Regions from separate parts of the Brevibacillus sp. HD3.3A genome, predicted to be linked through region 3. Evidence: predicted binding sites of a transcription regulator. Region 3 holds the regulator's gene; each other region holds the start of a gene.
The links. Region 3 encodes Rex, which represses fermentation and respiration genes when NADH is low (regulators of the CRP and FNR family bind a similar motif). Its sites were predicted from a motif close to TTGTGAAATATTTCACAA; they were not measured.
Positions count from the first base shown of each region.

Region 1 (4,838 bases), 1.5 Mb from region 3:
CAAATGCCCGCTCCATGCGAACAACCTCCTCTGGTACAAAGCTTTGTCGATCGTTGGCTTCATTGTAACAAGGCCGCTGGCGCTCCAAAGTGACATACCTCACACCTGCATGCGATCGCCCAGAAGATGACACGCCTTTGTCAAAATCTCCGTGCTATAATGGGGCAGCAGGTTATGCGAGAGCAGAGCGGCAAGGAAAGCAGAGGTGCAACGATTCATGAAAAGTCTCACGTTTATTGAGCAGGTTTCTCCTGCTTTTGTTCATCAATTGGCACAAATCGGCACGAAGAAAAAAATGTCCCCTACAGAGTCCGTCCTGTTTATCGATGGGGAAGTTGCAGATAAGTTGTACTTGCTGGAATCAGGACAAATCAAGCTGACCAAAGCGACAGCCGACGGCAAGGAACTGACCTTGCAAGTATTTGGGCCAGGCGAGCTGGTCGGAATGGTCGGGCTTTTTGAGTCAGGCGTTACTTATACGTCTACAGCGACCATGCACGAGCCGGGCGAGGTCAACGTCATCCAGCGGAGCGCACTGGAGAAGCTGCTCTTGGAAAACGGTGAGTTTTGCGTCGACTTTTTGCGCTGGATGGCCATCATGAACCGGAGAATCCAATCCAAGTTCCGCGACTTGCTGTTGAACGGCAAAATCGGAGCCTTTTACTCCACGCTGATCCGCATGAGCAATACGTACGGAGAAGAACGAGAGGACGGCATTCTCATCAAGCTTTCTCTCACCAATCGCGATCTTGCCCAATTCATCGGCCTCACCCGCGAAAGCGTCAACCGGATGCTCGCCGATTTGAAAAAGCTGGATGTCATCGAGATCATGCCGCACGGATACCTGTTGATCAAAGATGTGGAGTATTTGAAAGAAGCAATCTGTTGTGACGATTGCCCGCCGGAAATTTGCCAAATGTAACAACGAACGCTGCACCGTTTGTCTCCTCCAAGCAGGAGAGCGCGTGCAGCGTTTTTTTGTATAAAAAAGACAGCCACGCGAACATGGCTGCCTTTTTTTCTAGCTGGTCGCAGAAACTGCCGGATTGCCTGGTTGAAGCTGTTGTGGTGTCAACTCGGTAAACATGCCTGCGTAATACTGGACGTCTCCCGCTTCATCCCGGATCGAGCTGATCGTCAGCCATTGGCGATAAACCTCGCCGCTCTTGCGCCTGTTCCAGATTTCGCCCTGCCAAAAGCCTGTGGCGGCAATCTGCTGCCACATCTGCTGGTAGAAGCCAGGTTCCTGCATCCCGGATTTTAACAGCTTCGGATTTTTGCCGACCACTTCATGACGCTCGTAGCCCGTCACCGCAGAAAAAGCGGGATTTACATCGCGGATGATCCCTTTCGTATCGGTGATGACGATGGCTTCTCCCGTGTTGTCGACGATCGTTTTGGCCAACTGCATTTTTTCCTGATAGTACATCCAGAAGACGAGGATCAGACTGGCTAACGCTACCTCGGACAAGGCCATGAACCCGATAGCGTAGTGACCTGTAAGGCTAAATAATAGCGAGAGAATCAATGGCGGGAAAAATCCGCCAAGCCCGCCCATCGCGGAAACGATCCCGTTGACGATCCCGGCTTGCTTGGAAAAGTAGTACGGAACCATTTTGAAAATCGTCCCGTTCCCGATTCCCGCGCAGACAGCAATCGCCAGGCATCCGATCGAATACAGCTGCAACGACGGCGAGAACGACAGAACGACCCCGAACAAGCTCAGTCCGGCAAAGACCACCATTAACACCTTCAAAGCATTGAAGCGATCTCCGAGCCAGCCTCCCAGCGGCCGGGCGATGGTAGCCAGCGCAATGAATCCCGCTGTCCGCATGCCCGCGTCTATTTTATCCAACCCGAAGCTGCTGACGAGAAAGTTTGGCAAATAGACGGTAAAAGCGACGAACGAGCCAAACGTAATAAAGTAAAACAGGCTGAGAAACCACAGCTTTTCATTTCGGTAAACCCCTTTGATCTGCTCCATCACGGGAGTCTTAACCCGCGTTTCTTTACGGTCGCCCCAGACGAAGTTAAGGAGTGCAAACAGCACGAGCAACCCCAGATAAAGCTTCACAGTGCCCGACCAGCCAATCTGCTTCGCCACGATGGGCGCGAAAAACGTGGAGAGCGCGGTCCCGGCATTGCCTACTCCGTAAATGCCGTTGACGAAGCCGTGCTTTTCCTTCGGATAATATTTGGGCAAGGAAGTCACGCCTACCGAGAAGATCGCGCCGCCAATCCCCAGAAAAAACCCTCCGATCATCAAATCCGCCGCCGAACGTGCTTCACTTATGTAGTACACAGGCACGAGCAGCAGAAGAAAGCTGACGGTAAACAGCAGTCTCGCCCCGAAGCGATTCGTATAATAGCCAATCGGAATACGCAACAAGGAGCCCAGCAAGACAGGTATCGCCGTAATCCAGGCGATTTGTCCTGCTGACAATTGCAATTCCTCTTTCATAAACGGCATCAAAGAAGACAAGATGACCCAGACCATGAATCCAGCAACGAGGCTGAATGTTTGCAAGGGTAGCTGAATTTTGCGAACCATCTATCACCACTCCTTTTCGTTAGGAAAAAAACGGAGTCGGCCAGACGAGGATGTTTCTGTGTCAGGCCGAACTCCCAATGCTCATCCCCCTTTTTACCTTATCCTCATCCTCGACGCTTCGTTGTGAGGAAAATCACAATCGCGCTCATTCACAAAATCGTTTGGAACCGTGTGATCGTACGCACAGTCAATCCAGCTTGTCTTGACCTATGCTTGGGGCACGACTGAGTTCGAGGTGACATGAGATGATGACAATTGCCGATATACAAGATGTCTTTTTTCTATGCGGCTTTCCCTATTACAAGCAGCTGTCGATCCAGGGACAGCAGGCAGACTGTACGTTTTACAGCATCCATTCCGACTATCGGAAAAAGGTGGTTCTCCAGCTGACAAGCAAGGCGGAGCTTCAACACCAGATTGCCCTGGAAGTCATCAAGTTTTGGGCGCACGATTTGAAAGCACTTGAAGAGCAATTCATCGAGCACAGCTTGGTTGACTAGAGGGCTTGCCTTCGCTGTGCTCACAAGCGCTCTGGGTGTTGCGGCGCGATTTTTTCCAGAAGCTCCTGTTTTTCCTCTTCATTCAGCAGCTTTTGAGCCATGGGAAACAGCACTTGCTCTTCTTTTTGAAAATGCTGGAGCAAAACCTCGACAGCGCTTTGCAAATAGTCAGGGAACCCATCCTCCAAAAAGCGGTTCAGAAAGCGTTTCGCCTGTTCGTGCTCGTATTCCATCACGGCAATAGGCCCCGCCTCCCTCCCGACATACTTGGCCATCATCGTAAACAATACGTCTTCTTCCTTCGCGGAGTGAGGCTCAAGCTCGGCAATAAAGGCGTTTGCGTTCGTTTGCAGTTCCGTTAGCAATTCTTCTTTGCGAATCGCGTCGGCAGCCACAAACTGTGTGGCAAGTCGCTGAAGTTCCACCATTTTTTCCACGAGCGGACCGTGTTCTGTTTTCAGTTGGGTTAAAGCGGCACAAAGAGCGTTTTCTTCCGGAGTCATTCCCATGGAACATCCAAACGGCATCATGCTTCCCCTCCCTTTTCTTTTCACAAATCTACTGTAATGGAAAAGAGGGAGAGACGCTGTTAAGTACGTCACACCTTCCCCCTTGCGCCCCCTCCTTTTTTCGGCAAACAAAGAAAAATGACCGCCCCACAAGGGACAGCCATCTTTTCCTGCCATTAATGCACGCCGAGCATTTCTTTCATGTCTTCTTGCGCATCGCCAATCAATTTGATCCGGAACAAATCTTGAAGGACGTTGAGCACGCCTGGCTGGATAAACTCCGGCAGCTTGGGACCAATTCGGATATCTTGAATGCCCAGGCTGAACAATCCGAGCAAAATTGCGACGGCCTTTTGCTCAAACCAGGAGAGGACGATGCTCACAGGCAATTCATTGACCCCGCAGCCAAACGCTTCCGCCAGCGCTGTCGCGATCTTGACTGTAGAACCGGAATTGTTGCACTGCCCCAGATCGATGTAGCGCGGAATATTGGTGCCCGGAACGACGCCGTAATCCACATCGTTGAAGCGGAACTTGCCACAGGAAGTTGTCAGGATGACGGTTTCTGGCGGCAAGGAAGTAGCCAATTCCCGATAGTAGTCGCCGCCTTTGCCTGGCGCATCACATCCGGCGATGACGAAAAAGCGTTTGATCTGCCCAGCCTTGACGGCATCGATGATTTCCGGCGCTATTCCCAATACCGTCTCGTGATGAAACCCGGTCGTCAGCGTCTGCTCCGATTCGATATGGGCTTTTGGCAAGGCAAGCGCGCGTTCGATGAGTGGCGTAAAATCGTCGTGTTCAATTTTGGTCACGCCCTCAAGCCCCGTAATATCGTAGGAGAAGAAGCGGTCCGCATAAGTGCCTTTGATCGGCATCACACAGTTGGTCGTCGCCAGGATCGCCCCCGGAAACTCTTCAAACAATCTCCGTTGGTCAAACCACGCTTTGCCGATATTGCCTTTTAGATGCGAATATTTCTTTAGCTCAGGATAACCGTGCGCTGGCAGCATCTCCGAGTGGGTGTATATATTGATGCCTTTGCCTGCGGTCTGCTCCAACAGTTCCCGCAGCGCAAACAGATTGTGCCCGGTCACAACGATGCAGTGTCCCTCGATTTTGTTCTGGGAGACGGTAATCGGCTCTGGAATGCCAAAGCGATCTGTGTGCGCCTTGTCCAGCAATTCCATCACTTTGATGGCTGCGCCCCCGACTTTCATTGCCATTTGCAAGTGTTCCTCTAGGTTAAAGTTAACGTTTGTCAGCGTGAAATATAAA
Region 1 is NZ_CP085874.1:4,089,527-4,094,364, forward strand. It holds gene HP435_RS18940 (hypothetical protein) at 1-16, opposite strand, end outside; gene HP435_RS18945 (Crp/Fnr family transcriptional regulator) at 218-922, shown strand; gene HP435_RS18950 (nitrate/nitrite transporter) at 1,022-2,551, opposite strand; gene HP435_RS18955 (hypothetical protein) at 2,797-3,051, shown strand; gene HP435_RS18960 (hemerythrin domain-containing protein) at 3,072-3,578, opposite strand; gene hcp (hydroxylamine reductase) at 3,737-4,838, opposite strand, start outside.
Region 1: HP435_RS18950 (nitrate/nitrite transporter) is a predicted target of Rex. The motif match lies at 2,673-2,690, and genes of this name have one in related genera.

Region 2 (4,838 bases), 620 kb from region 3:
CTGTGATCGCCAAAGGCGGACGCGGTGGACGGGGTAATATCCGTTTTGCCAATTCGTCGAATCCGGCGCCGCATATTTCCGAGAACGGCGAGCCTGGCCAAGAGCGCTACATCGTCATGGAGCTGAAGCTGATTGCCGACGTCGGTCTGGTTGGTTATCCGAGCGTAGGGAAGTCTACGCTGCTCTCCAGTGTGACCGCAGCGAAGCCAAAAATTGCTGCCTATCACTTTACTACATTGACTCCGAATCTCGGTGTCGTGGATTTGGGCGAACAGAGCTTCGTCATGGCTGACTTGCCAGGGCTGATTGAGGGAGCGCACGAAGGTGTGGGGCTTGGTCATCAATTCCTGCGCCACGTAGAGCGCACTCGTCTGATTGTCCATGTCATTGACATGGCGGGAGTGGATGGACGCGATCCGTACGAAGACTATTTGCAGATCAACCGCGAGCTGAAGCTGTACAACCTGAAGCTCGAAGATCGTCCGCAAATCGTTGCTGCCAACAAGATGGACGTGCCGGAAGCGGCCGAAAATTTGCAGCGCTTCAAAGAAAAAGTGCCAGGTGTTCAAGTTTTCGAAATCTCGGCAGCGACCCAGCAAGGTGTCAAGGAACTGATGTACGCAGTAGGCGAGACATTGTCCACAATTCCGGACAAGCCGACAGTCGAAGAAGTACAAGAAGTGGAAGAGCGCGTGATGTTCCGTGCGGAGAAAGAGCCGGAGCCGTTTGAAATCACTCGCGACAACGAAGTATTCGTGATCAGCGGTGAAAAAATCGAGAAATTGGTGCGCATGACGAACCTCAACAGCTATGACGCAGCTCAGCGCTTCGCGAGACAGATGCGCAGCATGGGTGTGGACGAGGCATTGCGCAAACACGGTGCAAGAGACGGGGATACCGTTCGGATTGGCAAATTAGAGTTTGACTTTGTGGAGTGACAAACAGAATGATTGATATCCCATCCCTCACCCCTTTTATGGCGGACAAACGCCTCCAACGCGGTGCTTCATTGCCGATGATGATCTCTAGACAGGTCAAATCGCCCATTCAAGTAATGGTTGAGCATGTCAAAAGTAGTTATCTCGTCGTTTCTCTTGAGATGAAGGCCGATGCAAAGGCCGAACTGCTCGGATCAACGGTGCGTGTTCGGTGGGAATCGGATGCGGCGATTAACACGATTGATCTGGAAGTGATTTCGGAAGAAACGATATGGCCTATCAAGCTGTTGGCGATGGTTCCGGTCAGCGTCGGCGTCGAGATTGCCACAAGCCGCAAGCAGGAACCCATTCCGCCCGGGATTGACATTCGCGTCCCGTACAAGGTGATGGGCGCAAGACCGATCGAGGAAAAAGGGGAGGCTGTGCTGCTGAAATTTTCCCCTACACGACTGATACTCGCAACAGAAGGTTATGTGGCCAAAGGGGAGTTTCTCCACCTTTCTTTCACGGTTCCTTCGACTGGGCAAGAAATCGTCATGATGGCAAAAATCGTGGAAAAGACCTTCGAAGACAAGCAGACAGTAATCGAGTTAATTTTTACGGATATCAATGAAAAACATCACCAAGTCATCAAAGATTACTATAAAAAGCTCTCAACTGCCGCTTCTTCCTAAGGAAGCGGTTTTTTTCCTTTGCTGTTCCCGCGAAGAAGGTATATAGTAGAGTACATAGAGTTCTAAATCGAGCCTGTTCACCTGATGGATTTGTTCTGTGCTTTTTCCTGAATATCACTTTGTGAAATCATGCACTTTTGATTATTCCACGTAGCTGTATCATTCGCTTTGTGAAAAATATTACAAGCACACGTGCTTTTCGGTATTTTGGGAGAATAGCGGCCGTAACTCGTATGAACAGGCATCGAGAATGAAGGCCTCTATTCCAAAGCAAAGGAGGACGTTTTTCCATGTCTCAAACAACCACGCAACAAGCTCAAGCAGAAGTAGCAAGCACAGCTACTCTGGCACCTGAGCAACAAATGGATGTACTCGATCAGTTGATGAAACCAGAAATTCAAGAATCCCTGAATGTATTGGTGGCAAACTTGCCAAAACTGGCCGAGATGACAACTATCCTCACCAAAACGTACGACCTGGTAAACACCGTAGCTAACGATCATGTACTCATCGACGACATCAAGGGCGGTATGGAAGAGTTCGTCAAACCGATTTCCGACAAGGCAAAAGGCATCGCGCAAGCGGCTATTGAAGCAAACGACCGCGCGCACACTGAGGAAACGACCGTTGGCTTGTTTGGCATGCTCAAAATGCTGAAAGATCCGCAAGTGCAAAAAACATTGCGTTTTGCACAAGCATTCCTCGAAGTTTTGGCTGAGCGCCAACAACAAAAACGCTAATTACGATAACCTACGAGAGACAAGGACGGAGGATTAGGCATGGCGAAGCATATTCTCATTCTGGGCGGCGGCTACGGCGGTTTGCTGTCCGCTTTGACTGCACGCAAATACATGACGGCGGAAGAGGCGACGATCACGGTTGTGAACCGTTTCCCTACGCACCAAATCATCACGGAGCTGCACCGTTTGGCAGTAGGCAACCTGTCTGAACAAAACGTGGCACTGCCATTGGAAAGACTGCTGCGTGGAAAAGACATCAACCTGGTGATCGACACTGTTGAAAAAATCGGTCTGGAATCGCAACGCGTCACTTTGACGAGCGGCGAGAGCATCAAATACGATGCACTCGTAGTTGCTCTGGGCAGCGAAACCGCATTCTTCGGTATCCCTGGCTTGCAAGAGTACAGCTTTACACTGAAATCCGTAGAGGAAGCGAACCGTCTGCGCGCGCACCTCGAAGAGCGCGTAGTGGAATACAGCAAGAGCAAAAACAAAGCCGATGCGACTTTCGTGGTTGGCGGCGGCGGTCTGACCGGCATCGAGCTGGTTGGCGAATTTGCTGACATGCTGCCTGATCTTTGCCGCAAGTACGGCGTAGATTTTGCAGACCTGTCCATCTATTGCGTAGAGGCAGGACCATCGATCCTCGCGGGCTTTGCTCCTGACCTGGTAGAGCGTGCAAAAACTAGCCTGGAAAAACGTGGCGTTCAGTTCCTGACTGGCGTTCCTGTAACCGAAATGAAAGAAACAACCGTTTGCCTGAAAGACGGCAACACCATCGAAACCAAAACAATGGTTTGGACTGGTGGCGTTCAAGGAAATCGCGTAGTGGCTGAGTGCGGCATCGAAGTAAACCGCGGTCGCGCAACTGTGACTGAGTTCCTGCAGTCCACTTCTCATCCGGAAGTATTCCTCGCGGGAGACAGTGCAGTGGTTATGGGGCCAGAAGGCCGTCCATACCCGCCAACTGCTCAATTGGCATGGCAAATGGGTGAAGTGGTTGGCTACAACTTGTTCGCTCACTTCAACGGCTCCAAAATGGACACGTTCAAGCCAGTCTTTTCCGGTACTCTCGGAAGCTTGGGCCGCAAAGATGCCATCGGAACCATCGGTGCAAGCCAGTTGAAGCTGAAAGGCTTGCCAGCTACGCTGATGAAGGAAGCGAGCAACGTGCGCTACCTGACTCACATCAACGGCTTGTCTTCGCTCGCGTACTAAACCAAAAACAACCATACGAACAAGCGTCAAACCCCGGGATACACAAATCCCGGGGTTTTTTTCTTTACAAAACAGCTCACTCGCTTTTAGCAAGGGAAATGTGCCTGCTTGCGCCTGACCATACGCCTGTGGCCGTTTGCTGAAAAAGCTTGGCCGTTGACGGCTATTTATTGCCGCTCGGGTCCTCGATGATGTTAGGCGATTGCGCCATTTTTTTGCCCCGAAGATCAGAACCGAACTGCTCCAGGCTGCTCGGTTTTCCAGCCGGATGATTGTTGCGGCGCTCCGATTTGTCTGACTTTCCGCGTCCTGCCATTCGTGCTTCACCTCCTCTTTTCTTACCGCTTTTAGTGTGTACGAAGATCGACATAGCCATGTAACCCAGGTGAACCGAATATGGTTCCATGAAAAAAGTTGGCGATGAAGGATTGTCACAGCGAGTACTATCCGTTATAATGTCCTCTATGAAGAAACAACTGTTTTTCTCAGGAGGACACAACACGTGAAACGGGAAGAGAAGTTCTACTTGATACGATCTGACATCTTACCAGAATCAATCGTCAAGACGATCGAAGCGAAAAAGATGCTGGAATCCGGCGAAGTGGACACCGTGAATGAGGCAGTAGATCGAGTGGGACTGAGCCGGAGTGCATTTTACAAATACAAGGACGGGATATTTCCCTTCAATGCCATGATGAGCGAAAAGATCATGACGATCACGTTTTCGCTGGAGCACATGTCCGGTTATTTGTCGAAGGTGCTCACGTATGTTGCAGAACAAGGCGGGAACGTCCTGACGATCAATCAGACGATTCCGCTGCAAGGGATTGCCAATATTTCCATGTCTGTCGATATGGCCAATCTGCGCGTATCCAGCACGGAATTTCTGGAAAGCTTGCAAGAAATCCCCGGCGTTCGCAAAGCGATGATCGTCGGTAGAGGGTAAAAGAAGGGTAGGAGGAGAGAAACAATGGAGAAGCAAAGCATCAAGCTGGGGTTAATGGGGTTTGGAACAGTCGGGACTGGGGTTGTCCGCATCATTTCTGCTCATCAGGACGATTTGCAAAAGCAGACCGGACTGGGGATTGAGATCACGAAGATTCTCGTGCAGGATGCCGAGAAGTCGCGCAATATCGCCGCCATGGAAAATTTGCTGACGACAGAGCCTGCCGAGCTTCTGGATGATCCGGACATCGAGGTAATCGTCGAGGTAATTGGCGGCATCCACCCGGCCAAAGAATACATCCTCCAGGCGCTGGAGCGCGGCA
Region 2 is NZ_CP085874.1:1,990,902-1,995,739, forward strand. It holds gene obgE (GTPase ObgE) at 1-938, shown strand, start outside; gene HP435_RS09740 (PilZ domain-containing protein) at 947-1,612, shown strand; gene HP435_RS09745 (DUF1641 domain-containing protein) at 1,903-2,352, shown strand; gene HP435_RS09750 (NAD(P)/FAD-dependent oxidoreductase) at 2,392-3,570, shown strand; gene HP435_RS09755 (hypothetical protein) at 3,734-3,886, opposite strand; gene HP435_RS09760 (ACT domain-containing protein) at 4,073-4,516, shown strand; gene HP435_RS09765 (homoserine dehydrogenase) at 4,541-4,838, shown strand, end outside.
Region 2: HP435_RS09745 (DUF1641 domain-containing protein) is a predicted target of Rex. The motif match lies at 1,781-1,798, and genes of this name have one in related genera.

Region 3 (4,838 bases):
TGGACGACCCGTTTGCAACCGAGAACGAAGCGGAGTTTACGGGTCTTGTCATCACTTACTGGGCGCTTCCTCATGGAGAAAGCACGCTGGTGCGGATGCCGAGCGGGAAAACCATGCTGATTGATACGGGCAGCGCGGAAGATTGGCCAGCTTTGGCTGCGCATCTTTCCGCTGCGAAGTTGACGCGCCTGGACTATCTGGTCTTGACGAACGATCAGCCTGAACATGCAGGAGGATTCCCTTTTTTACACCAGCAAATCATCATTGATTCCGTCATTGTGCCCAAGCTGATTGCGCCTTCGATTCGCCAGTTCGTTCCGTACGACAAGATCGCGAAGCAAAGAGAACTCGAGGAGAACCAGGAGCTGATTCTCGACACCGACATCACGATGGATGTACTGCTGCCCAGCGAGCCGCTGTTTTTGTCGCCGCAAAACAATTCGCTCGTTTTTGCGCTGACGCATGATCAGTTGCGGTTTTTGTTTGTGAGCGGCATCAACGAACAGGCCGAGGAGCGCTTGCTCGCCCGCCATCCCGAGCAGTTGAAGTCGGCTGTGCTGAAAGTGGGAGACCAGGGCAGCAATCAAGGAACTTCGCAGCCTTTTCTCTCCCGGGTTGATCCTCAGGTCGCCATCATCCAGAGCAATACAGAGCGCGACATGCAAAAAGAGGGCAAGACCGAGGTGCTGGAGCGGTTGGGCGAGTCGTGGGCGGAGACGTATATGACGGGCCGGGACGGATCGATCACGATCTTGTCCAACGGGAAAGATTACAGGGTATTCAAGCAAAAGAAATAGGGGGGAAGACCGAGCGTGGCTAAACACGAAAAGATTTCGGAAGCGGTCGTCCGCCGCCTGCCGATTTATCTGCGTTACCTCAGCTATTTGCAGCAAAACGAGGTAACTACTGTTTCCTCCCAGCAAATGGGCAAAAACTTGGATGTGAATCCGGCCCAAATCCGAAAAGACCTGGCAACATTCGGCGATTTCGGGAAAAAAGGAATTGGCTATGACGTCAATTACTTGGTGGAAAAAATTCGCCAGATTTTGAAGCTGACGGATGAGATACGCGTCGCGCTCGTTGGAGCAGGCCATTTGGGCCATGCGATCAGCAACTACAACGCTTATTTGAAAGATAACATGCGGATTGCGGCCATTTTTGACAATGATCCCGGCAAGCTGGGAAAAGAAGTGGCGGGCATCCCGATTCAGCCATTGAATGAGCTGGCGGACACGATTGCGCAAAGACAAATCAAGCTGGCGATTATCACCGTGCCCGCACCGGCTGCGCAATCCGTATGTGATCAGTTGACTCAAGCGGGTATCAAGGGAATCCTCAATTTTGCTCCTACGACAATTCGCGCGAAAAAGGATGTGCGCATCCACTATGCGGATGTGACTTCCAATTTGCAGAGCCTGGCCTACTACTTAACGTAAGAATGGAGTGTAGTCATGAAAAAGACCATCCTCATCCACGCAACAGTGATTACGGTAAATGAACAAAACGAGGTTATCCACGATGGAGCTGTCGCGTTCGAAGGCGACAAAATCACATATGTAGGCCCTACCCCTGAAGACCTTTCCGATGCAGGCTACGATGAAGTCATCGACCAAAAAGGCGACTTCATCCTGCCTGGTTTGATCAATACACACGGACACGCGGGCATGTCGCTTTTGCGTGGCTATGCGGACGATTTGCCGTTGCAACAATGGCTGGAAGAGAAAATGTGGCCGCTGGAAGCGCAATTTACCGCTGATTCTGTCAAATGGGGAACCCAACTGTCCCTGATTGAAATGATCCGTACCGGAACCACGACATTCGTCGATATGTACGATCATATGGACGAAGTAGCCAAGGCAGTCGATGCATCCGGCATGCGTGCCCGCCTGTGCCGCGGCATGATCGGTCTGTGCTCCGAGGAAGAAAGACAGACCAAGCTGCGCGATGCGACCGCTTTTGCCAAAGAATGGCACAACCAGGCGGATGGCCGTATCACCGTAATGATGGCACCGCATGCACCGTATACGTGCTCGCCTGAGTTTATCAGCCAAATTATTGAAAAAGCGGACGAGCTGTCTTTGCCGCTGCATATCCACATGTCTGAAACGGCATGGGAAGTGGGGCAAAACGAGAAAGATTACGGTTTGCGTCCAGTCGCTCACCTGGAAAAGCTGGGCATGTTCAACCGCCCTACACTGGTTGCCCACGCCGTGCATTTGACGGATGAAGAGATTGACATTTTGGCAAAATATCAAGTGAAAGTTTCCCATAACGTCGTCAGCAACCTGAAGCTGGCAAGCGGGGTAGCACCTGTACCGAAAATGCTGGCAAAAGGCGTGAGCGTTTCGCTCGGAACAGACAGCTCGGCGAGCAACAACAACCTCAACCTGTTTGAAGAACTGAAACTCGCAGCGATTTTGCACAAAGGCGTGAACAACGACCCGGTAGCCGTTCCGGCTGAAGAGGCGCTGCGCATGGCTACTCGCTACGGGGCAGACGGTGTGTTCCAGGCTGATACGCTCGGCAGCATTGAAGTAGGCAAAAAGGCTGACCTGATCGTTCTCGACAGCCACCAGGCGCATTTCCATCCTGCGCATGAGCCGATTTCCCATGTCGTGTATGCGGCAAACGGCCGTGATGTCAAAGACACAATCGTTGCGGGCAAGTTCCTGATGCGCAACCACAAGCTGCTCACCATCGACGAAGAGCGTGCCATCTACGAAGCCAATCGCGTATTCGCTGCGCTGAAACGGTAAAAGGCTCCTGTCTGGTGTGGGACAGGAGTAAGGGAGTGTAGGTGTAGGTAGGGGAATTTGGGTATTACATCGTGCCGTGCTCATTTTCGCCACAGCTCTGTCAGGGGATGATGGCGAAAATGCAGTGTGGGTGTGTGCGACAGTTGACGCAAGGGAGAAGACAGTCCAGCCCAGGAGACGCGGTATTCTTGTAGCAAAAACCCAAGTATGTCAGGAGATGCGTTTTGTTGCGGCGACTTCACGCGCTCACCTCCTTGCGGGTGTATAAGTAGTATGACCGCTTGGCCCCGAGCTATGATTAGCAAGTTTTCCGTGCCGTTCTAAAACCTTCCCGTATAGCATAGGCTATGACAAAAATGGGACAGGGGGAACGCCAGATGTACGTCCGGCCCAAACAGCTATGGTGGCTGATCCCGATCTTTCTCGGCCTGTTTGGCCTCGGGATGGCGCTCGGCTCTTTTGGTTTGTGGAACCGTTCAGCTGCCGATGCCGGGAATGAACAGGGCTTGATTGGCAAACGAGAGGCGTATGCCGTGCCGCAACTTTTGGAACAGCTGACTCGGTCAGAGGAGCGCTCGTTTCTCGTTTACATGCAGGACCAAGCGCTGAATGGCCGCTATCGGCATGAGACATTCAGCCTGGACGGAGAAATCGGCGGGCACAAGCTGGCCATCAGCCGTAACCAGGAGCAGCCGGTTACCGTAACAATAGACGGACAAGTTCAGGATCATGCAGCACTCCCTTACGCCCTGTTTACGCCGTATGAACACGCTGTCCTGTTGCAAAGCGTGCTGTCATCGGTCGAGCCGCAGACGATCGCCGATACTTCGGGAAGCGACTGGAGCGGTTATCGTCTCACGGTGCCGCCGGAAAAAGTGACATCCTTGTTGGCGATGTGGCTCGGGCCGTCCTTTCCGATCGCTGATATTACCCCTGAGCTTGCCAAAGGGATCAACATCGAATATCAGCTCTGGTATGAGCCTGACACAGGCGCGCTTCGCCAACTGGAGCTGGAAATGCAAATCAGAACCGTGGCGGGGATCAAACAGGACCAGCTTCGTTTCCGATTGTAATGTCAACCGCATAAAGGAGTTACCAAAAACGTGTTAGTGAGAATTATCGTGGGAGTAATCGCCGCGCTGTTGTTGACAATCGCGGGATTCGCCTATCATTTGACTGCTTCCGTAGCAGGAGAGCGCACGCAATTCGATGCGACCGTACGTGAGTGGGTGCAGACGAGGACGACGATTGCCGAAATCGAATCCATCGACGAATATCGCGGTACGGAAAGCTATGCCGTGGTGATCGGGAAGAACAAAGCCGGTACGCCTGTAGTAGCCTGGATGACCGCAGACAAAGTATCGTTTGATCGCATGGATCTTGCCGTTCCGCGCAAAAATGTGGAGGATGCGGTAAACAAGGCTTTTCCGAAGTCCGAGATTACCCATATCGTGCCCGGACTTGAAAAGGACAAGAAGTTTTGGGAAGTGACCGTGAAGGATGCAAACGGTCGCTATCATTACTTGCACTATGACTTGTTCAGTGGCGCCCTGCTCGCTTCTTATGTATTGTCGCCTACCTGATTGCTTGTTTTGACCCAGATGGTATATACGCTCGCGACAGGTCTTTTCCTTGTTGGAAAAGGCCTGTTTGGCATGCCACCCAACATCTGTATAAAAAATTGATATACTCATGTGATATACTGGGTTCGTTGACAAGAGAGAAAACGAGAACGCGATATGGGGGGACTAGCTGTGCAGTTGAAAAAAAGTGCAATCGGGTTGTCCTTGCTGGCGACACTGGCTCTCCTGTTTGGAGGATGGTTCTTGTATCAGAAGATGGAGATTGAAGAGCCGATCCGTACAGAAGTCAGCCAGATGCAATCAGCTACACTCAGTAATTTTCATGTAGGCAAAGATAAAATTCAGATAGATGTAAAAGTGACGAATCCGCAGGCATTTCCGGCGGAGTATCGCGATCTGGTTGCGCGAACGAAAAATATTGCGGGCGACAAGCAAGTCGCTATCGTGGTAGCGAATCAGTCGGAAGCCATGACACAGGTTTGGAAAAGCGGCCAGTTTA
Region 3 is NZ_CP085874.1:2,614,372-2,619,209, forward strand. It holds gene HP435_RS12950 (ComEC/Rec2 family competence protein) at 1-797, shown strand, start outside; gene HP435_RS12955 (redox-sensing transcriptional repressor Rex) at 813-1,436, shown strand; gene HP435_RS12960 (amidohydrolase) at 1,452-2,756, shown strand; gene HP435_RS12965 (hypothetical protein) at 3,134-3,829, shown strand; gene HP435_RS12970 (cell wall elongation regulator TseB-like domain-containing protein) at 3,860-4,339, shown strand; gene HP435_RS12975 (hypothetical protein) at 4,511-4,838, shown strand, end outside.